DNA from 3 places in the Pannonibacter anstelovis genome. Region 1 is predicted to be linked to each of the others. Evidence: predicted binding sites of a transcription regulator. Region 1 holds the regulator's gene; each other region holds the start of a gene.
What was found. The regulator PhoB, encoded in region 1, activates phosphate uptake and scavenging genes when phosphate is short. The targets are predictions, from matches to a motif close to TGTCATNNANCTGTCAT.

Region 1 (7,624 bases):
AGCGCACGGCTTTCTTCCATCTCGGCAATCTGGTCGAGGAAGGCGCGACGCAGGACATCTTCACCAACCCGCAGGACAAGCGCACGCAGGATTACATCACCGGCCGTTTTGGCTGATACTGGATCTTGCGCTCGAGAATTTGAGAGGAACACGACATGTCCGAGCATACCGTTAGCTCGTATGACGAGGAACTGCGCGCCCTGGCCGGCCGGGTCGCCGAAATGGGCGGTCTGGCGGAGAAGCTGGTGAATGATGCAGTCACCGCGCTGCTCACCCATGATCTGGCCAAGGCACAGGCCACGGTTCAGGCCGATGCCAAGCTGGACGAGATGCAGCAGGAGATCGAAGCGAAATTCATCCGCATCGTCGCTCTGCGCCAGCCGATGGGGCAGGATCTGCGCGAGATCATGGCCGCTGGCCGTATCGCCAACGATCTGGAGCGCGTTGGAGACCTTGCCAAGAACATCGCCAAGCGTGTCATTGCCATCGACGGTGTCTTCAATTCCAAGAAGGCGGCCTTCGGTGTTGAACACATGTCCGAACTGGCGCTGGGCCAGCTGAAGTCGGTGCTGGACGCCTACACGGGCCGTGATGCAGAAGCTGCCAAAGCCGTGCGCGAGCGCGACGATGAAGTGGATGCGATCTACACCTCGCTGTTCCGCGAACTGCTGACCTACATGATGGAAGATCCGCGCAAGATCACCCAGTGCGCGCACCTGCTGTTCTGTGCCAAGAACATCGAGCGCATTGGTGACCATGCCACCAACATCGCCGAAAATGTCTACTTCATGGTGACAGGGGACCAGCTGCTGGAAGCCCGCCGGAAGATTGACGAGATGGGTATTGCCGAAAACGAAGGCGCCTGATCTGCCTGCCTGCAAGTGACGTCCGGAGCATATTGCCATGCCCAAGGTTCTTATCGTTGAAGACGAAGAGCCACTTAGCCTTCTGCTGCGCTACAATCTGGAAGCGGAAGGCTACGACGTGGACTCCTGTGACCGGGGAGATGACGCCGAGATCCGGCTGCGGGAAACGCAGCCGGACCTTCTGCTGCTGGACTGGATGCTGCCGGGACTTTCCGGCATCGAGCTGTGCCGCCGTGTCCGCGCCCGGTCAGAAACCGAACGCCTGCCGATCATCATGCTGACGGCACGCGGTGAGGAGGCGGAGCGTATCCGCGGCCTTGCCACCGGCGCCGATGACTACGTGGTGAAACCCTTCTCGATCCCTGAGCTGATGGCCCGCGTGCGCGCCATCCTGCGCCGGGCCCGGCCGGAAGTGGTGTCCACCATGCTGAGGTCCGGTGACCTGGAGCTCGACAAGGAAACCCACCGCGTCCGCCGCAATGGCAAGGAAATCCACCTGGGGCCGACCGAGTTCCGCCTGCTGGAGTTCCTCATGACCTCTCCCGGCCGGGTCTTCTCCCGCGAGCAGCTGCTGGATGGCGTGTGGGGGCATGATGTCTATGTGGATGAGCGCACCGTCGACGTTCATGTCGGCCGCCTGCGCAAGGCCATCAACAAGGGCAAGGTGAAGGATCCGATCCGCACCGTTCGCGGTGCCGGCTATGCCTTCAACGACCAGTTCGCCGTGGCGAGCTGATCCGCTCTGCTGCAATTAGTCTGGAAAGGCCCGCCATCCATGCGGGCCTTTTGGCTTTTGGAAAAGCACGCCACTTTTGCGCCGGCGTTCTAAGCCGCTCAACAAATACCCCGGACTTCCAGGCAGCAAAAAAGCCTGCCGCAACGGGCAGGCTTGATTGGGTGAGGGAGCCGGTGGGGTGCTGGTTGGCCCCCTCGAAAATCAGCCGCGAAGGGCCTTCTTGTCCGGCGCGGCGCGGCGGCGGTCGTTGACCGGCTGGTAGGCAACACGGCAATGGTGCGTGCAGTAGGGCACGCCCGGCTCGGAATGGCGTCCGCAGAAATAGAAGTCCGGCGAGGACGGATCACCGATCGGCCACTTGCAGGTGCGCTCGGTGAGGGTGAGGATCGTCGCGCGCTCCGTGAAAGGTACCAGCTCGGCCAGCGGTGCGGCTTCAACTTCGATGGCCACATCTTCCTGCGGGGCCATTTTCAGCGCAGTGGCGCCGCGCAGCTGCGGCGTGGCAGCCGAAGGCGTGCGGATGGTAGAAGTTGCCTGCACCGTGGTCTGCTGCGGCACGGCAGTGGCCGTCACCGGCGCGGTTGCGCTGCGCGGGCGGCGCTGCTTGGCGACTGGTGCAGTAGTCTTCGCCCGGCCTGACAGGCCCAGGCGGTGCACCTTGCCGATGACAGCGTTGCGCGTGATACCGCCAAGCTCGGCAGCAATCTGGCTCGCGCTCAGACCGTCCGTCCAAAGCTTCTTCAAGAGATCTACGCGTTCGTCAGTCCAGCTCATCTGTCGCACCCCGTACGTTTGCGGCTGTAGAATTTTACGCATTAACCATGAATTAAGGCACGCGTGATCCGCGCCTTAGTGGCCATATCCAGTATGATTTGGTGAACTACAGCACGACATGTCGTATCCGACTGGTTGGACACTACAATGGGCGGCGAAGGCGAGGCAAGTTGGGGGCAAACATGAACCGGGGACGAAACGACTTTTCCCCAGATAACCGGGGTTGACTTTTACCATCTGCGGTAATGGCGGAAATGCGCCATTTGCATTGACACCCATAGGCAAGACCGTTGTATAAACGGTCCTTGTTCGGTGTGCCGCCTGTGAGGGCGGCACAGTTCGTTTTGAGAACCCGTTGATGGTAGACGCCCTGGCATGAACCCTATGCGGAAGGCGCGCTTAACTACCTGAAGGAGCAAGGGAAATGACTGCGTCGGCACTTTTCGGCACATACGCACGGGCGGACCTGGATTTCGTCCGCGGAGAAGGCGTCTGGCTGGAGACCGCTGACGGGCGACGCTTTCTCGACTGCGGGTCGGGAATCGCGGTGAATGCACTTGGTCATTCCCATCCCCATCTCGTCAATGCGCTGAAGGCGCAGGCCGAGAAGCTGTGGCACATTTCCAACCTCTACAAGGTTGCAGGGCAGGAAGAGCTTGGCCAGCGGCTGGTGGATGCGACCTTTGCGGACCGGGTGTTCTTTTCCAACTCCGGCGCTGAGGCAATGGAAGCCTGCATCAAGACGGCGCGGCGCTATCATTACGTCAATGGCCGCCCGGAGCGGATAGGCATCATCACCTTTGAAGGCGCTTTCCATGGCCGGACGATTGCCACCATCGCGGCGGGCGGTCAGGCTAAATATATGGAAGGCTTCGGCCCCAAGGCGCCGGGTTTTGACCAGGTCAAGACCGGCGATCTGGACGCGCTGAAGGCGGCCATCGGCCCCACCACCGCAGCGCTTTGCATCGAGCCTATTCAGGGTGAGGGCGGCGTGCGCGAGGTGGATGCAGAGTTCTTGCGCAAGCTGCGCGAGATCTGCGATGCCGAAGGCCTGCTGCTGATCTTCGACGAGATCCAGACCGGCGTTGGCCGTACGGGCAAGCTCTTTGCCCATGAATGGGCGGGGGTCACGCCGGACCTGATGGCTGTTGCCAAGGGTATCGGCGGTGGTTTCCCCATGGGTGCCTGCCTTGCTACGGAAGCCGCTGCCGCCGGCATGGTTCCCGGCACACATGGCACCACTTTCGGCGGCAACCCGCTGGCCATGGCTGTGGGCAATGCAGTGCTGGATGTCGTTCTGGAGCCCGGCTTCCTGGAAGAAGTGCAGCGCAAGGGCTTGCTGCTGAAACAGCGGCTGGCCGCCGTCATCGACGCTCATCCCAAGGTGTTTGAGGATGTCCGCGGGCGCGGCCTGATGCTTGGTATCAAATGTGCCTGTCCGAATACGGATGTGCTGGCGAAGGTGCGTGCCAATGGGCTGCTGGCGGTTCCTGCCGGCGACAACGTGCTGCGCATCCTGCCGCCGCTGACGATCACGGATGAGGAAATCGGCGAGGCTGTGGCCCGCATCGAGGCGGCCGCAGCGGCCGTGGAGGCCGGTCTGGCCAAGGAAGGGGATGGGGTGTGAACATGTCTGCGAATGGGCGTCATTTCCTCGATCTGACGCAGTTTGACGGTGAGGAACTGCGCGGAATTCTGGCCCTCGGGCGCAAGCTGAAGGCAGAGCGCAACGGTGTCCGCCGTGGTGAAGGCCCGCTGGCCGGCAAGGTGCTGGCGATGATCTTCGAGCAGCCCTCCACCCGCACCCGTATTTCCTTTGATGTGGGCATGCGTGAACTTGGCGGTGAAACGCTGATGCTGACCGGTGCGGAAATGCAGCTGGGCCGGGGCGAGACCATCGCCGACACCGCCCGGGTGCTGTCCCGCTTCGTTGATGCCATCATGATCCGCATCCTCAATCACGATGACCTGACCGAGCTGGCGGAAAATGCCACCGTTCCGGTCATCAATGGCCTGACCAAACGTTCGCATCCGTGCCAGATCATGGCCGATCTGATGACCTTTGAAGAGCATCGCGGCTCCATCAAGGGCAAGTCGGTGGCCTGGACCGGCGACAGCAACAATGTGCTGGCCTCCTGGGTGCATGCTGCTCCGCGCATGGACTTCGAGCTGCGCATCGCGACGCCGCCGGAACTGGCCCCGCCGCCCGCGCTCATTGAAGCTGCACGCGCGGAAGGCGCCTCGATCATCGTCACCGATGATCCCTTCGCCGCCGTGAAGGGCACCGATTGCGTCATCACCGACTGCTGGGTTTCCATGGGGGATGATGACGAGGCGACCCGTCACAACCTGCTGAGCCCTTATCAGGTCAACAAGCGGCTGATGGCGGAAGCCCATGCGGATGCCCTGTTCATGCACTGCCTGCCGGCCCATCGCGGCGAGGAAGTGACGTCGGACGTGATGGACGGACCCAATTCTGTGGTCTTTGACGAGGCCGAAAACCGGCTGCATGCCCAGAAGGGCATTCTGGCCTGGTGCTTCAACGGCCTTTGAGGACGTAAAACGTGGCACTTGATCTTGCATCCTATGGCGTGACGCCTGCGGGCACCGATGCCGTCCGGCCCTTCTCCGTTGAAGGGCTTGATGTGCGCGGGCGCGCCGTCGCGCTTGGCCCAATCCTGAACCAAATCCTTGACCGGCACGCTTATCCAGCCCCGGTGGCCCGCCTGCTGGGCGAAGCCATCGCGCTGACGGCGCTGCTCGGCACTTCGCTGAAGTTCGAAGGCCGCTTCACGCTGCAGACCCAGACCGACGGTCCGGTGAACATGCTGGTGGTGGATTTCTCCTCACCCGATGCCATCCGCGCCTATGCCCGTTTCGAGCCGCAAGCCTTCGCGCCGGGCGGGGCAGGGGAACATGGCGATGCGGCCGCGCTTCTGGGCCGTGGCCATTTGGCGATGACCATCGACCAGGGCAAGCATATGCAGCGCTATCAGGGACTGGTGGAGCTGGACGGCATTTCGCTGGAAGAGGTGGCCCGCCGCTACTTCGCCCGTTCCGAACAGATCCCGACCGAAGTGCGCCTTGCCGTTGGCCGTCTCTTCACCCGCCGCGAGGGTGAGGCTCCCAGCCAGCAATGGACTGCCGGTGGCATTCTGGTGCAGTTTCTGCCCGAAGCGCCGGAGCGCATGCGTCAGGCCGATCTCCATCCCGGAGACATGCCGGAAGGGGCTGAAGAGCACAGCATTGATGAGGACGATGCCTGGACCGAGGCCCGCAGCCTCACCGGCACCGTGCGCGATGACGAGCTGACCGATCCGGACATCCCGGTCGAGGAGCTGCTGTTCCGCCTGTTCCATGAGCGCGGCGTGCGCCTCTATGACGCCCAGCCTATCGCTGACCGCTGCCGCTGCTCGCGCGAGAAGATCGAAGGCATCTTCCAGAGCTTCTCCGAAGAGGAGAAGGCGGAGATGGTTGTCGACGGCAAGGTGGTGGTGACCTGCGAGTTCTGCAGTGCCGTCTACGAGTTCAAGGCCGAAGCCGTCTGAAAGAGATGAAAGCTGCCCGCCCTGTTGAGGGCGGGCGATTGATCATGCTGCCTCCGGCCCGGCAATCACGGCGCCGTCCGTCCTGTTGCTCTCCAGGAGCTTCGCGATCAGGCCGGAACTGCGTGCCCTTTCCAGAAATGCATTGAGCGCCCCGGTCAGGCAGGGATCCCGGCCTGCGGGCACACCGAGGGCCTGCTTGATCACCATGAAACGCTCGGGTAGCAGACGCAATCCGGGCACGCGCCGCTGGTCTGCTTCCAGCTGCTGGCGGACGCCGGCTGCCACTTCCAGGTTCTCACGCATGAAAAAGTCCACCACCTCTTGTGATGTCGTGACTTTTTCCAGGGTGGCTGAGGTGATGGCGCGGCTGAGATAAAGGTCATAGGCGCTGCCTCGGCCCACGGCGATCCGGATGCCCGGACGGTCCACCTGCTCCAGCGCCGTGATGGGTGAGTTCTCCCGCACCAGATACCAGCCCTCGATCAGGAGCCACGGATTGGTGAAGGCAACCACCTCTGCCCGCATTGGATCGACGGCGAAGAAACCGATGTCAGCACGCTCTTCTGCGATCAGAGCCACGGAGGCTGCAGCATTCGTGACCGGCAGAAGTTCCAGCTCCAGCCCGCGTTCGGCGGCAAATGCCCGCGCAAGATCCACTGAAACGCCGGCGGGGTCCTGTCCGTCGCCCGGCCGTGTCAGGATGGCGTTCCCGTTGTTGATCGCCACCCGCAGCACCCCTGTTGGAGCGAAAAGAGCGTTCAGTCCGTCATGTGTCATTGGGCGTCCCCCAGGATGCAGCTGCTCTCGATAGCCTCAACAATACGCGCTGTGAAGGCTGCAGTTCCGAGCGGGCCTCCCATGTCGCCGGTTCTCCATTCCGGCACGGCGATGACGCGGGTGACTGCAGCTTCGATCATCCCAGCCGCCTCATCCAGCCGCGCGTCCTGCCACCGTTCCGCCAGCCATCGCAGAAGCATGGCCGCAGAATTGATCAGGGACGCGGGATTGGCCCGGTCCTGTCCGGCAATCGAGGGGGCGGAACCGTGCTGGGCCTGTGCCATTGCATGATCCGTCCCTGCGTTCAGCGAGGCTGCCAGACCGATGCTTCCTGCGATTTCGGTGGCCTGATCCGAAAGAATGTCGCCGAACATGTTCGTCGTCACGATCGTGTCAAAGGCGGAGGCGTCCCGCACCAGCAATGCCGCCATCGCGTCGACGAGCACTTCCTCCACCTGAACATCGGGATAGGCCTTGGCGGTCTCGCGTGTGCAGGACAGGAACAGCCCGTCGCTGATGCGCAGGACATTTGCCTTGTGCACCACGGTCAGTTTGCCGCCACGCTGGCGGGCCGTCCGGAAGCCGGCCTCGGCAATGCGCAGCGAGCCTTGACGCGTAACCTTGCGCATGGCGATGGCTACATCCTCGGTGGGCATGAACTCTCCGGTCCCGGCAAACATGGTGCGGTCGGCATAAAAGCCTTCGGTGTTTTCCCGAACGATGACCAGGTCCACTGGAACGCCGCAGCGGGCAGGGAAATCGGGATGTGACTTCGCGGGGCGGATGTTGGCGAACAAGTCCAGATGCTTGCGCAGATGCCCTGACGGATTGATGCCGCCTTCCGATGCCGGCGGATAGTCGTTGTGGGACACCGGCCCGAGGATCACACCATCGGCTGCCCGGGCTTGCTCCAGCAGGCCAGC
Region 2 (7,624 bases), on a different contig from region 1:
ATTGACGGTTTCCAGGTTCTGCGCGTGACGCATCACGTGATATTCTTCCTGAATGCCGTTGCCGCCGTGCATGTCGCGGGCCTGACGGGCTATATCCAGCGCCTTGCCGCAATTGTTGCGCTTGACGATGGAGATCATTTCCGGTGCCACCTTGCCCTCGTCGAACAGGCGGCCGACGCGCAGCGAACCCTGCAGGCCGAGCGCGATTTCCGTCTGCATGTCAGCCAGCTTCTTCTGGAACAGCTGCGTCTGGGCCAGCGGACGGCCGAACTGCTTGCGGTCGAGGCCATACTGGCGGGCACGGTGCCAGCAGTCTTCGGCGGCGCCCATGGCACCCCAGGAAATGCCGTAGCGGGCGCGGTTGAGGCAGCCGAACGGACCCTTGAGGCCGGAAACATTCGGCAGCAGCGCGTCTTCGGAGACTTCCACACCGTCCATGACGATTTCGCCGGTAATGGACGCACGCAGGGAAAGCTTGCCGCCAATCTTCGGAGCAGACAGCCCCTTCATGCCCTTCTCCAGCACAAAGCCGCGGATGGCTCCGTCATGGGCTTCGGACTTGGCCCAGACCACAAACACATCGGCGATCGGCGAGTTGGAGATCCACATCTTGGAGCCCTTGAGCCGGTAGCCGCCGTCGATCTTCTCGGCGCGGGTGCGCATGCCGGCCGGATCGGAGCCTGCATCCGGCTCGGTCAGGCCGAAGCAGCCGACGAACTCGCCCGAGGCGAGCTTGGGCAGATACTTCTTGCGCTGTTCTTCGGAGCCGTAGGCATAGATCGGATACATCACCAGCGAGGACTGCACCGAGTTCATCGAGCGGTAGCCGCTGTCAACGCGCTCGATTTCGCGGGCAACGAGGCCATAGGAAACGTAGGATGCACCGGCACAGCCGTATTCTTCCGGCAGGGTGACGCCGAGCAGGCCAAGCTCACCCATTTCGTTGAAGATCTCGCGGTCGGTCTTCTCGTGGGCATAGGCTTCAAGCACGCGCGGCAGCAGCTTGTCCTGCGCATAGGCGCGGGCGGTTTCCATGATGAGGATCTCGTCCTCGCTCAGCTGCTCGCGCAGCAGGAAGGGATCTTCCCAGGCAAAGGTGCCGCCACCGGTGGGATCGGACTTGAGAGCTGCCATCACATTCCTCCGTCTCATGTATCAAGTCTCAGCGCCACACCCCCATGTGAGGCAAACGCTGGAATTGCGCGGACTATGCCTGCTGACAGCAGGTACGGGAAGAGATAAGTTCTCCGCAAGTCATGAGCCAACGGAATGAACCTGATGGTCAAACGCGCCTTTCTGCCGCCCGCAGATGCCCTGATCGCCTTCGAGTGCGCGGCCAGGCATGAAAGCTTCACCCGCGCAGCGGAGGAGCTTCACCTGACACAGGGCGCGATTTCCAAGCAGATCCGCCATCTGGAGCAGAGGCTGGGCGTGCCGCTGTTTGCCCGCGTTCGCCAGCGCGTGGTGCTGACCGATGCCGGGCGGCTTTACCTGCATGAGGTGCGCGGTGCGCTGGACCAATTGGGCGATGCCACACGGCAGGTCATGTCCTTTGCCGGCAGTGCCGATGTGCTCAATCTGGCGGTTCTGCCCACTTTCGGCACCCGCTGGCTCGCCCCCCGACTTGCCGAGTTCCTGCGGCGGACGCCGAAAGCTGCGCTCAACATCTCCATCCGCCTGCGGCCCTTCGATTTTGCCGAGGAGCCCTTTGACGGCGCGATCCACCATGGCGACCCGATCTGGGCAGGCGCCATTGTGGAGCCGCTGTTCCCGGAGGAGTCTGTGGTCGTGGCCTCGCGCACGTTCCGCGACCGGCACATGATCAGCGAGCCGCGTGACCTGCTGAAGGTGCCCCGCCTGCAGCTCTCCACGCGGCCCATGGCCTGGCGCGACTGGTTCGCCGCCATGGGGGTGGAGACGGAAACAGCCTATCAGGGCCCGCGCTTCGAGCAGTTCGGCATGATCGCGGAAGCTGCCGCACATCACCTCGGCGTTGCGCTGATGCCCCGGCTTTTCATCGACGAGGAACTGGCAAGCGGCCGTCTGGTGCGCCTGTTCGGTCAGCCGCTGGACCAGAAGACCGCCTATCACTTCGTCTATCCGCAGGACCGGACCCTGCGCCCGGTGGTCGCAGCTTTCCGCGCCTGGCTGCACGAGGAAGCCCGCACCTCCCGCACCAGCCGCGAAAGCCAGCTTCCGGGCTAAGCCCTAAACCTGCCGGCTGACGGGGCTCGCAAGACTGGCAGGCGGACGCCGCTGGGCCAGCTGCCCGGCGTGCTGGCCCACCAGAATGCTGCCCAGCACCAGCACCATACCGGCAATCTGCACCGCACTCAGGGTCTGGTCCAGAATGGCCCAGCCGAGGATCACCGCCATCAGCGGGCTGAGCAGGCCCAGCGGCGCGATTGCCGAAGGACCGAGCAGACCGATGCCCCGGAACCACAGAAGATAGGTCAGGCCTGCGCCAATGAAGGTCATGTAGGCAAAGCCCGCAATGTTCCAGCCCGTCAGCGGTGGCAGGGCCGGTTCCGTGATGAGCGCGGCAGGAGCCAGCAGGAGGGCACCGGCAGCCAGCTGCCAGGCGGTCAGGGTGAGCGGGCTCACTTCCGGCTTCCAGTAGCGGGTCATCACCGTGCCCAGCGCCATGGAGACAGCACCGGCCCCTGCTGCCAGAAGGCCGATGGGATCAAGCGCCGCCGTGGGCTTCAGCATCAGCATGCCGACGCCGATGACACCGGCAACACCCGCCAGAACGGCCAGCCAGGTCAGCCGCCCGTTGAGCAGGAAGCGCGCCAGCACCAGCACGATAAGCGGCTGCATTGCCCCCAGTGTCGCCGCCACACCGCCCGGCAGGCGGTAGGCCCCCACATTCATCAAGGTCCAGAAGATGGAGAAGTTGAGCGCCCCCAGCACCAGCACCCGGAAGATCCAGCGCCCGCGCGGCAGCTGGCGGACGATCAGCAGCAGAAGAAGAGCTGCAGGCAGTGCCCTGAGGAGCGCCAGCGTCAGTGGCCGGTCCGGCGGCAGCATCTCGGTGATGACGATGTAGCTGCTGCCCCAGATGGCAGGTGCAAGCGCGGTGAGGAGCAGCGTCATATGGGCGTTCAGGCGGGAATTCATGTCAGATCCAGTGCAATGCGGCCCGGCCTCAGGTGGCTGCCGCTGGAGATCAGTGATAATTCACGAGGCAAAAGATGATAATACGCAACTTGAGACACTCATCCGTAACGTGAAGTGAACAATTGATGGACGGCATTCTCCGGCTCCGCCTGTTTCGCAGCATCGCCACGCTCGGCAGCTTTGCCGCTGCAGCCCGCAGCCACAGCCTGTCTCCGGCCGCCGTCAGCAAGGCCATTTCAGAGCTGGAGAGCGATCTTGGCGCCAGGCTCTTTCACCGCACCACCCGCCGCCTCAGTCTGACGGAAGCGGGCACGCTTTATCTCGACCAGATCCGCCGGGTTCTGGACGATCTGGAAGAGGCGCAGCAGTCTGTTGGCAACCTCAGCTCAGAGCCTTCCGGGCTGTTGCGAGTGAGCGCACCCATGACGTCCAGCCTTGTCCTTATCACCAGCCGTATCCCTGAGTTTCTGGCGCGCTATCCGGCGGTCTCCCTCGACCTTGATCTCGACGACCGGCGCGTGGACCTTGTCCGGGACGGTTTCGACATGGCCCTGCGCGGCGGACGCCGGGATGAGGACCGGGACCTGATCGTCAAGAAGCTCGGCACGCTGAAACACGCTCTCTGCGCGTCGCCTGCCTATCTGGCACGCGCCGGCACGCCTCAAGAGCCAGCAGATCTTGCCCGGCATGAGTGCATCCGCTTCACCTTGTCCGGCCACGCGGACGAATGGACCTTCTTCCGCAATGGCAAGGAGCACCGGCAGCGGGTGAGCGGGCGCTACAAGGTCTCTTCAAGCCTTGCCGTCATGGATGCCCTGCGCGCAAGCTTTGGCCTCAGCCTCATTCCGCAGGCCTATGTGGCAACGGATCTGGCAGCGGGAACGCTTGTCCGGCTGCTGCCGGAATGGGATATGAGCGAGGTGACGATCAACGCCGTCTACCCCTCGCGCCGCCACGTGCCGGCAAAGGTCAGGGCCTTTGCCGGTTTCATCGCCGATGTACTGCGTGGCACATTGAGAGATTGACCGGGCAGCACAAAACGTTACCTCTCCACATGCAAACTTAAGCAACCACCCAAAAGGATCATCACCATGCCAGTTGCAATCTGGTGCGTGCTCGTTGCCGCCTTCCTGCCCATCCTGTCGGTGGTCCCCGCCAAACTCACCAGAGACTTCAGCAACGCCCGCCCGCGCGATCCGGCCTTCTGGGCCGAGGGCTTCAGGGCACGTGCGCAAGGGGCACAAGCCAATGGCTTCGAGGCCTTTCCGCTGTTTGCCGCCGCCGTGCTCGTGGCTTTTCAGCAGGGCGGCGACCCGTTCTGGATCGATGTCCTGGCCGCCGCCTTCATCGGACTGCGCGGTCTTTACATACTCTGCTACTGGGCGGACAAGGCCACCCTGCGGTCGCTGGTTTGGATTGCAGCAACAGGCTGTGCGGTTGCGATTTTCACCAGTCCCGTCTGGAGCTGATTGGAGGACCAGGGCCGGCTGCGACAAAAATGCCTGTTTTGTGACAGACTACCGTCACAAGGCTCTGCAAGGCTGACCGCTCATGGCCATTGCAGGTTGCCGTCTGGATCTGTAACCATCAGGCTGTCAATGGGCTGTTTTCGCCCGTCTTGAGGATTGTGCACGTGCCGCGTTTCCAGCATCCTGATTCGGCCCTTCTGACACAGAGCCACACGGGAGAGGCGGAAGATCCGTCGCGCCATATTGTGGATGTGCTGATCGCCGAACGCGGCAAGCACGTGATGGCTGCTCCCTGGTGGCCGCTGTTCCGGCCCATAGCCTACCGCATGCTGCGCTATTTCGATGCGCTGGAGATGGCCGACGCCATTTCCAACCTTCCTGCGGAAGAAGTCTTCGCACACCTGTCCAGTCTGTTGCAGCTGAAGCTGACCGTGAAGGGCTTGGAGCGCATCCCGGCAAAAGGCCCCTGCATCCTCGTATCGAACCACCCGACAGGAATAGCCGACGGTGTCGCACTTTATGATGCGGTGAAGAACCGGCGCCGGGACATTTCCATCTTCGCCAACCGGGATGCGGTACGGGTCAATCCGCGCCTGGCCGACATGATCGTGCCGGTGGAATGGCGGGCCGACTTCAAGACCCGTGAGAAAACACGCGAGACCCTTCGAAACGCGGCTTCAGCCTTTGAACGCAACCGCGCCGTGGTGCTGTTCCCGTCGGGCCGCCTTGCCTACATGAACGAGGGCAGGCTGACCGAGCGGCCATGGATGACCTCGGCACTGGCTCTTGCCCGCCGCCATCAAGTGCCGGTCGTCCCGATCCACATGGGCGCGCGCAACTCCCGCCTGTTCTATTTCCTCGCAAAGGTCTCGATCGAACTGCGCGACATGACCGTCTTCAACGAGCTTCTGAACAAGAAGCACGCCCACTTCCGCTTCCACGTGGGCGAGCCACTGGCACCCGGCCAGCTGGACGGCGACCTTGCCGAAGTCACCAACCAGCTCCGCATCCACTGCGCCGAAATCCTGGCGCAGGATCCGGATGCGCGGTTTGGCCTCTGAAGCCCCTCCCGCTGCAAAAACTCGCGGTCTTGCACAGGTCATCCACAGGCTGTCATTGCCCGGGGCGGGCGAATAGGGGATGGTGCGGCGACGAAGGAATCACCTGTTCATGCCGCAAGCACAGCCTCGTCTCGCCGGGACAGAGTATACAGCACCGCCTGAGGGCACTGCCACGCCCGCAGCGAAGGATCCTGCGCAGGTTCTGGCAGATGTGTTCGGCTATCCCAGTTTCCGCGGACGCCAGCGCGAGGTGGTGGACACGCTGATCGCCGGGGGCGATGCGGTGGTGCTGTTCCCCACGGGCGCAGGCAAATCCATGTGCTTCCAGATCCCCGCTCTTTGCCGCCCCGGAACGGGTGTGGTGATCTCGCCGCTGATTGCACTGATGAAGGACCAGGTGGGTGCGCTGACGGGTGCGGGCGTGCGCGCTGCCGCGCTCAATTCCTCCGTTCCTGCGGAAGAGCAGGCGCGCATTGCCGCAGATCTGCGCAACGGCACGCTGGATTTTCTCTATGTGACGCCCGAACGGGTGGCGACGGCCGGTTTCTCCCGCTTGCTGGATGGGGCGGCCATCTCGCTCTTTGCCATCGACGAGGCCCATTGCGTCAGCCAGTGGGGGCATGATTTCCGGCCCGAATATCTGCAGCTCGCAAGCCTTGCGGAACGCTATCCCGGCGTGCCGCGTGTGGCACTGACCGCCACGGCCGATCCGCATACGCAGGAGGACATCCGCGTCCGGTTGAAGCTGGAGACGGCGCAGGTCTTCACCACCTCCTTCGACCGGCCCAACATCCGCTACGAGATTGTCGAGCGGGTGAACCAGCGCCAGCAGCTTCTTGATTTCCTCAAGCGCCACAAGGGCGAGAGCGGCATCGTCTACTGCCTGTCCCGCGCCAAGGTGGAAGATATCGCAGGCTGGCTGAACGAAAAGGGCATCCGCGCCCTGCCCTATCACGCGGGGCTCGACCGGGAAATCCGAGAGGCCAATCAGGACGCCTTCCTGCTGGAGGAAAACCTCGTTCTGGTGGCGACTGTCGCTTTCGGCATGGGCATCGACAAGCCGGACGTGCGTTTCGTCGCCCACCTCGATCTGCCGTCTTCCGTCGAAGCCTACTATCAGGAAACCGGCCGTGCGGGCCGCGATGGCGCACCGGCCGAGGCCTGGATGGCCTATGGCATGGCCGACATGGTGCAGCGCCGCCGCATGATTGCCGAAGGCGAAGCGCCGGAAGAGGTGAAGCGGGCGGAAACCGCCAAGCTCAACGCCCTTGTCGGCATCTGCGAGACTGCCGGATGCCGCCGTCAGGCGCTGCTGGCTCATTTCGGCGAGACCTATCCCAAGCCTTGCGGCAACTGCGACACCTGCCTGTCTCCGGTGGAAACCTGGGACGGAACGGAAGCTGCCGCCAAATTCCTCTCAGCCATCTACCGCACCGGCCAGCGCTTTGGCGCGGGCCATGTGATCGACGTGCTTCTGGGCAAGGAAAACGACAAGATCGCCCGCTTCGGCCACGACAAGCTGTCGGTCTATGGCATCGGCAAGGAGCTTTCGCCCAAGACCTGGCAGTCGGTGGCACGCCAGCTTGTTGCCATGGGCCTTGTTGGTGTCGATCATGCCAACTACGGCGCGCTGGTGCTGACGGACGAATGCCGCGCCGTGTTCCGCAACGAGCGCAAGGTGCTGCTGCGCCGTGACCGCGCCGCCGCCAGCCTCAAGGCTTCGCGCGGAGAGCGGTCGGCCAGCCTTGCAGATGATCTTGATCCGGAAGACCGGCTGCTGTTCGAGCGCCTGCGCCGCCTGCGCACCCAGATAGCCCGGGAAAACGAAGTGCCGCCCTATGTGGTGTTCCCGGATGCAACGCTTGCCGGTATCGCCATCGCCCGGCCCGTGACCTCCCACGCCCTGCTCGCTGTCTCCGGCGTCGGCCAGTCGAAGCTCGACCGCTACGGATCGCAGATCATCGATCTGGTCGA
Region 3 (7,624 bases), on a different contig from region 1:
CCCGTGGGCACCTGCGGTTGCGGGATTTATGCCATGGGCTGCGTTGCCGCGGGGTTTAACCGCGGATGCGGGCCATCTGGAATTTGCAAATGCAGTTAACCGCCCGTGACCGGCTGGTCAGGCCTGGCGCGGGTAACGGGCAGCTTCTGCGGGCCAGCTTTCGATATCATGCGGGCGGCCCTCCTGGTCGGCAAAGGCGACCATGTCACGGGCCAGGATGGCCTCGAAGAGGAGAACCGAGGTGACAGCCATCCGCCGGCCCCGGTCAAGGATCAGCAGTTCGAAGCCTTCCTGCAGGCGGGCACGCAGATAAGGCACGATATCGCTGGTCTTCCAGGCGAGCGGGCGGGCCGGATCGACGAACATCACATAGATGCGTTCCAGCGGATCCCGGTGAAAATAGGCACCTGCATCCAGTGGATGGGGAATACGGTTGCGGTCCGGGCTGTTCGTCAGCCGGGCGGAGAGATAGGCGCATTGATAGGCAAGGCATGCGGACGGACGTTCCGGCTGGCCGAAGATGGCACAGCCATGATCCTTGATGCTGGCGCAGGGCCGGTACATCGGTTTGTCCAGAGGACCAATCTCCGGCAGCTCGCAGCAATAGGTACAGGTGCGGCACCAGGATATGCGGGCACCAGCGTCCTTCTTGCGTTTAGCCTGCCCCACGCGGCGTTCCCCTTTGGCTTGCGGCGCGAAGCTGGCGCCGCCACGGCTCATTCCGTCTGGCAAACACGTTCGCGATTGCAGCGGAAGATTAAAGAGTTATTCCTGAAGCTCAAGGCTGGCGATGCAGATGAAGGGGGAGATACAAGACAAGACGCTGAAGTGGCAGAGCGTGTCTAACTATGCCGCTGAAAAGTGTGGTGCCCCTGGCCCGAATCGAACGGGCACTCCCTCACGGGAAACGGATTTTGAATCCGTCGCGTCTACCAGTTCCGCCACAGGGGCAGCGTCCTTGGAGCCGCGACTATAGCCAGACTGGCTTTGCCGTCAATCCACCGGTTTGGGCTTTCCCCGCTCCAATTGGCAATTGTTTGTTGCGCCGCGGAAAATATCCGCCCTGGCACCTCGTTCCCCCGATGACAAAAGCTCCGGCGGCGGCTATGCAGAATGTCATTATGCTTAGAAAACTCTACGATTGGACATTGTCCCTCGCCTCTGGCCCGCGCGCACCGCACGCGCTGGGGGTGGTTTCATTCATTGAAAGCTCGTTCTTTCCGATTCCACCGGATTTGCTGCTGATCCCAATGGTGGTCGCAAACCGCCACAAGGCCTGGTTCTACGCAGCCATTGCCACGGTCATGTCGGTACTGGGCGGCATTTTCGGCTATCTGATCGGCGCTTTCCTGTTCCATCAGGTCGCAGCGCCGATCCTGTCCTTCTATGGCTACATGGACAAGTTCGACCGCTTCAGCGAGATCTTCAACGCCTGGGGCTGGTGGTTTGTGTTCATTGCCGGCCTGACGCCATTTCCCTACAAGGTGATCACCATCGCTGCCGGTGTCACCGGCCTCTCCATGCCGGTCTTTGTCGTTGCCAGCATCGTGTCGCGCGGCATGCGCTTCTTCGCAGTTGCAGCGCTTCTGTATCTCTTCGGTGAACCGATCCGGAACTTCATCGAAAAGCGTCTCGGTCTCGTCTTCACGGTATTTGTGATTCTGCTTGTTGGCGGCTTCGCTGCTATCAAACTGCTCTGAAATCGGATGAGGATCTGAAATGACATCGCTTCAGCGGGCCAGGGCGGCCAATCTGCTTCTGCTTCTGGGGGGAACAGCCTCCATTGCGGCAGCTTGGGGCTTTCAGCTGATTGGCGGATATCTGCCCTGCAAGCTGTGCCTTGAGCAGCGTGTCCCGTATTATGTGGGGCTGCCGCTGGGTGTTCTGGCTCTGCTGGCTCTCATGACGCGCCGCACCGGCGTTGCCACGGTGCTGCTGCTTCTCGTGGCTGCGGTCTTTGCCTATGGGGCCGGACTTGGCGCCTATCAGGCCGGGGCCGAATGGGGCTTCTGGATGGGGCCATCCGACTGCGGTGGCGGCGGTGCCACTCCGAAGTCTGCGGCCAACATGCTGCAGGCGCTGCAGAACACCCGCGTGGTCTCCTGCACAGAGGCCAGCTGGCGTATGTTCGGCCTGTCCTTCGCTGGCTGGAACATGGTGGCCTCCGCAGGTGTTGCCATTCTGGCGCTGTTTGCAGGCTATCAGGCCCGCAAGGGCTGAGAGGGGACGCGGCCATGGGTGAGCGGGAGCGGCGTGCAAAAGCCAGGGAAGACGAGGCCAGACGGGCCCTGTCGCGCGTCCAGGCCGAGAGCGAGACCATCCTTGGCTCCACCACCAGCCGCATGGCCAGCCATGCCCAGCGTCACTTTGGCGCCGCCGACAAGAACCAGAACGACCGGATCGAGGTCTGGGGCACGCGCATCGGCCGCATCGCTGGCCTGCTGTTCGCGATTGGTCTGGTTATCTATCTGGTCAGCGCCTATCTGATGTGAACTGTAAGTTCACAAAGGGCGATTTGATGAGTGACCGGACAGGGGCGCCAGACCCGCAGATTTCAGCCATCGCGGCCATGGTGGCCCCGGGGCTGGACGCCTTCGAGGTCATGGTGCGTCAGGCCTATGCCCAGCTTCCCGAAGAGTTTCAGGCGCTTTGCGAGGGTTTGGTGATCACGGTTGCCGATTTTGCCGATGAGGAGATGCTGGAAAGCGTCGGCCTTGACGACCCCTTCGAATTGATGGGCCTGTTTCAGGGCGTGGGCCTCGCACAGGGCGGAGACATGCTCCATACGGGGCAGGAGCCAAACCATGTGTGGCTGTTCCGGCGCCCGATCCTCGACTATTGGGCCGAGCATGAAGAGCAGCTGGGTGACGTGGTGACCCATGTTCTGGTGCATGAGATCGGCCATCACTTCGGCCTGTCGGATGAGGATATGGAAGCAATCGAGGCCGCAGCGGGCTGACCCGCGCGGCCTCGTTGTACTTGTCCTGTACCGGGCACGAAACCCGGCATTACAGTGTCACTTGTCCTCGGCCTTGGCGCGCTCGATCGCCTCGACGATCAGCTGACGCGCCCTGTCCGGGCCTTCGATGCCAGTGACCTTGACCCACTTGCCGGGCTCCAGATCCTTGTAGTGCTCGAAGAAGTGCTTCACCTGTTCCATGGTGATCGCCGGCAGATCGTCGACCGACTTCACGTTTTCATAGCGGCGGGTCAGCTTGGTGCTGGGAACGGCAATGATCTTCTCATCCTGGCCGCTCTCGTCTTCCATCATCAGCACGCCGATCGGACGGCAGCTCATGATGGCGCCGGGGATGATCGGGCGCTGGTTGATGACCACGACGTCGATGGGGTCGCCATCGCCGCACAGGGTGTGGGGCACGAAGCCATAGTTCCCCGGATAGCGCATCGGGGTATAGAGGAAGCGGTCCACGTACATGGCACCTGCTGCCTTGTCCATCTCGTACTTGATCGGCTCGCCGCCGACCGGAACTTCGATGATGACGTTGATGTCTTCCGGCGGGTTCTTGCCGATCGGCACCGCATCAATACGCATGAGCTTGCTCCTTGAGTTGCTGCGCAGGTCTATTGCAGGGACCGCGCCGCGAAGCAAGGGGCAAGTGTGATACTGCGTTGAAATCCGGGCTTTTCGTCGTTGCAGGCAAAGGCAAACCGGTCTCCCGGATCAGCGGTCCGTTTCATGCCAGCAATAGATCGAAAGCTCCAGCCGCTTGCCCCCCGTCTGGTGCCAGGAGCGGCCGGTCAGCACACCGCCAAGGGCGGCATAGAAGCCGCAGGCCGGTTCATTGTCCGTCAGGACGCGCACCGCAAGGCCCTTGAGACCGCGCCGCTCAAGGCAGGTTCTGACGCTGGCAAACAATCTGCGGCCAAAGCCGAGGCCCTGATACTCCGGCTTGAGATAGAGCTCGTAGAGCTCTCCGGCGCAGCCGGTGCCCCGCATGCGGCAGGGGCCATAGCTGGCATAGCCAGCTACTTCGCCGGCCACTTCCAGCACCTCGATCTCGACGCCCTTGTCGATGGCGTCATGCCACCAGCCGCGGCTGCGGCGGGCGACAAAGCGCTCCAGGTCCAGCCCGTCGAGCATGCCCCGGTAGGCAAGGCGCCAAGCTTCGGCATGCACGGCAGCAAGGCTAGCCGTGTCATCATGTCTTGCGGGGCGCAGTTCCACGAGGCTCGTCGTCATCGGCAGATGATAGCCGGGCATGAGGCGAACGGGAAGCGGACAATGAAGGGAGACCGGTTGATCTGCCGCAACGGCAAATGAAAAGGGCCAGCACGAGTGCTGGCCCTTCAGGTGCCCGTTCGAATGTACTTCAGCACTGAACCTGATCAGCTCCGTTCCGGGGGGGCTGGGGGGCTAATGCGTACCGGAACCAGAACCGTTCAGGCCGAACGGGTATGATCATAAGATGGTGGGCCAACGTGGCGTGTGAAGGGCTCAATTGAGGCAAAAGCAAGGTATCTTTTCAGCTTTCCTGCGGCCTTGAATCCCTGCGACACGCAGGCTTGCCAGTGCGCCCCGCAAGGGGCATCATGACAACTCAATGACATATCCTCGCCGGCAGGCATCAGCAGGTTTGATTCCGCAGCAAGGTTGACGGGAGGTGGCATGAGCGAGAGCGAAGGTGATGCAGCCGGACAGCCGCAAGGCTTTCCTCTGGAGGTGCCCGTCCGGCCGGACAGTCCGCCCGGTTCCAGTGCCCAGTCCACCGTTCCGCAGACCCCGGCAAAACCCGTCGTTGCCTTTGACCGTAGAGAGCTCGACCAGATCCTGCGCATTTATGGCCGGATGGTCGCGGATGGAGAATGGCGGGACTATGCCATCGACCTGATGAAGGACCGGGCCGTCTTCTCCGTCTTCCGCCGCAGCAGCGAAATGCCGCTTTACCGGATCGAGAAGGACCCGAAGCTTGCCCGCCGCCAGGGCGCCTACAGCGTGGTGGCGACGGGCGGCATGGTGCTCAAGCGCGGGCATGAGCTGGCATCTGTTCTCAAGGTTTTTGAAAAGAAGCGCCATCTGCGGCTGGTGGATGCCTGAGCCCAGGCAGAGCGTATTCCTGCAACGCAGAAAGGCCTCAGGACGGTCTCGTCCTGAGGCCTTTCTTCCAGCTTTTCTTTAAGTCTCAGAAGCGCAGGCTCAGTTCGGCGTTGACCGAATGGGACTGGGCGTTGCGGCGCAGTTCACCGCCATAGGTCAGCTTGCCGGTCAGCTTCTGGCTGGCATTGGTGGCGGCAACACCAAGGTTGAGCCGTCCGATGTCACGGCCAAGATCAGGTGCCGCAACCTGGACAGATGTTCCCAGCACCTGAACCTGACGGCTGGCGGAAACCGGCCCCAAGGCGCGGGCATAGGCGATGTCCATCGTCGGGGTCACGCTGTAGCTGCCCAGTGCGATGGGCGTGGCCGACAGACGCAGGCCAACGCCGGTTTCCGAGCCCGTTGAGGTGGTGTTGCGCAGGCTGACGTTGAACACATCGGCCCCCGTTTCGTTGCCGGAGCCCAGCCACTGATGGCGGACGCGGCCGTGCACATAGGGCCGCGCCAGCAAACCTTCGGTTTCGAAGGTCATGCCAATGCGGGCTGAGGCCGAGAGGCCGAAATCATGCGTCCGTGTTTCACCGTTTACTGGCACGCTTGTGCCCGGCTCGATGATGTTGTTGCGGTTCGTGGTGCTCTCGAACCGCGAGAAGCTGGTGGCTGCTTCCAGGAAATACCGGTCATAGGTGTAGCCGCCGTAGAGCAGCGCATGCTGCCCGCCTATGCGTACACGATCGTCCGCGCTGTGCATGGAGGAAAGGCTGAAGCCGCCGGCCGCGCCGAGGCGCAGATTTTCGGTGGCGATGAATTCACCACCGATCAGCAGGCCCGCGCTGCGGCTGGTGGCTGCGGGCGCGGAAGCTGTGCCATCCATCAGGTTGAGGCCGGCAAGAGACTGCATCCAGAACCGCCGGCTCGCCTCGTTGGGCGCAGTGCCATTGGTGGATACGGCCACCGCCGGTCCAGACGGGTCAAGCAGGGCGCTGGCGCGCTGCTCCGTGATGCCCATAACCGTGTTGAAGGCCTGCTGCTGGACCTGAGATGTCCGAGAGAAGACGGCGGTCTTTGTGATGTGGCGATTGCTTGTCAATCGGTCGAGGTTGAGCAGACCCCAGCCATACCGGCTGTCGATGCCGGCGGCGCCGATGTCCGAGGCGGTCACCAGTACAAGGCGTGCCAGCTGCTCCGGGGTGGCATTGGGGTACATCTGCTGGGCGATGGCCAGCGCACCGGTGACGTGCGGGGCGGCCATCGAGGTCCCGGAGAAGCGCACATAGCCGCCGGTGTTGGCCGTGGAGTAGATGCCGCCGGTGTTCTCGTCATCGTCGCCACCCGGTGCTGCCAGGCACCACATCATCGTGACGCCGCACTGGTTGGCATAGGCAGCAGTTTTGCCATCGCGGCCTACCGAGGTCACGGCAATCCAGTTCGGTGTCAGTTCCGGGTAAAGGTAGGGCAGGGACGCCTCGACGCCCGCATCCGGCGAACGTTCATTGCCTGTCGCCCACACCAGAACGGCGCCTTGGCTGGCAGCTTCACGTGCCGCAAACAAAAGTTCCGACCTGTATTCTTCGAATTTGGCTCTGTCTTGAGCCAGATTGCCGGAAGGTTCGTAGACGTAGCTGCCCCAGGAATTATTGAAGATGCGAATACCATTTTCGAGGCCATACTCGAGCACCGAAGCTGCATAGTTGACCAGGATGTCGCCGTCCTCATCCATGATCGCAAGATTTGCGAGCTTCACGTCTGGAGCCACACCCATCATGCCAATGCCGTTGGCGGATGCTCCGATGATGCCCGCCACGTGGGTGCCGTGGCCATCGGCGTCCGTGAAGGTCGCCATCTCCTCAGAGCCGTTGTAGTTGAGGGCGCTGAGATTGGCGATCAGGTCGGGATGGCTGGCGAGGATGCCGGTATCCATGACACCAACCGTCACACCGGCTCCGGTATAACCACGGGAATGGGCAATTGGCGCGCCGGTCATCAGCAGACCCCACTGCGCTTCATACTCGTTGACTGGCACAAGCGGCGCTGCCTGTGTTGCCGCAAGGCCCAGGAAGAGGGTGGACGCTGCTGTCGCACCGAGCAGTGCGGAGCGCAGAAAATATGAATGTGTACGCATATCAGCCCTGAAAACCACTTGAACTGCCTTTGTATTCACCAGGGCAGCAGGCGGTGCAATCAATGCCCGGTGATGGCACTTTCCGGGTGGGCTTGAAGATAAAAAGGGCGCGGAGGTGATCCGCGCCCTTGAACTTTGCTGCTGTGTGCCGCGATTATTCGCGGTTGCCGAACAGCTGCAGCAGCATGACGAAGAGGTTGATGAAGTCGAGGTAGAGACGCAGGGCGCCCATGATCGACTTCTTGGTGGCCACTTCGCCGGTGTCGCCTTCGTAGTACATTTCCTTGATCTGCTGGGTGTCATAGGCGGTGAGGCCTGCGAACACCAGCACGCCGATCACCGAGACAGCGAACTGCAGGGCGGAAGACGCCAGGAAGATGTTGACCACCGAGGCAATGATGATGCCGATCAGGCCCATCATCAGGAACGAGCCCCAGCCCGACAGG

Region 2: V6L75_RS14095 (1-acyl-sn-glycerol-3-phosphate acyltransferase) is a predicted target of PhoB. The motif match lies at 4,619-4,635, and genes of this name have one in related genera.
Region 3: V6L75_RS13395 (DUF2794 domain-containing protein) is a predicted target of PhoB. The motif match lies at 4,552-4,568, and genes of this name have one in related genera.

Annotation. Positions count from the first base shown of each region.
Region 1 is NZ_JBAKBF010000002.1:294,354-301,977, forward strand. Features, by position in the region: gene pstB (phosphate ABC transporter ATP-binding protein PstB) at 1-116, shown strand, start outside; gene phoU (phosphate signaling complex protein PhoU) at 156-866, shown strand; gene phoB (phosphate regulon transcriptional regulator PhoB) at 904-1,602, shown strand; gene V6L75_RS04190 (GcrA family cell cycle regulator) at 1,804-2,376, opposite strand; gene V6L75_RS04195 (aspartate aminotransferase family protein) at 2,801-4,003, shown strand; gene argF (ornithine carbamoyltransferase) at 4,006-4,929, shown strand; gene V6L75_RS04205 (Hsp33 family molecular chaperone) at 4,941-5,924, shown strand; gene V6L75_RS04210 (transporter substrate-binding domain-containing protein) at 5,967-6,701, opposite strand; gene V6L75_RS04215 (isocitrate/isopropylmalate dehydrogenase family protein) at 6,698-7,624, opposite strand, start outside.
Region 2 is NZ_JBAKBF010000008.1:190,647-198,270, forward strand. Features, by position in the region: gene V6L75_RS14070 (acyl-CoA dehydrogenase) at 1-1,134, opposite strand, end outside; gene V6L75_RS14075 (LysR substrate-binding domain-containing protein) at 1,270-2,205, shown strand; gene V6L75_RS14080 (DMT family transporter) at 2,209-3,120, opposite strand; gene V6L75_RS14085 (LysR family transcriptional regulator) at 3,246-4,145, shown strand; gene V6L75_RS14090 (MAPEG family protein) at 4,212-4,589, shown strand; gene V6L75_RS14095 (1-acyl-sn-glycerol-3-phosphate acyltransferase) at 4,754-5,650, shown strand; gene recQ (DNA helicase RecQ) at 5,760-7,624, shown strand, end outside.
Region 3 is NZ_JBAKBF010000008.1:48,083-55,706, reverse strand. Features, by position in the region: gene V6L75_RS13435 (hypothetical protein) at 118-669, opposite strand; tRNA gene V6L75_RS13430 (tRNA-Leu) at 865-951, opposite strand; gene V6L75_RS13425 (YqaA family protein) at 1,122-1,700, shown strand; gene V6L75_RS13420 (disulfide bond formation protein B) at 1,720-2,220, shown strand; gene V6L75_RS13415 (hypothetical protein) at 2,235-2,492, shown strand; gene V6L75_RS13410 (metallopeptidase family protein) at 2,519-2,959, shown strand; gene ppa (inorganic diphosphatase) at 3,017-3,553, opposite strand; gene V6L75_RS13400 (GNAT family N-acetyltransferase) at 3,683-4,222, opposite strand; gene V6L75_RS13395 (DUF2794 domain-containing protein) at 4,628-5,056, shown strand; gene V6L75_RS13390 (S8 family peptidase) at 5,142-7,178, opposite strand; gene V6L75_RS13385 (Bax inhibitor-1/YccA family protein) at 7,333-7,624, opposite strand, start outside.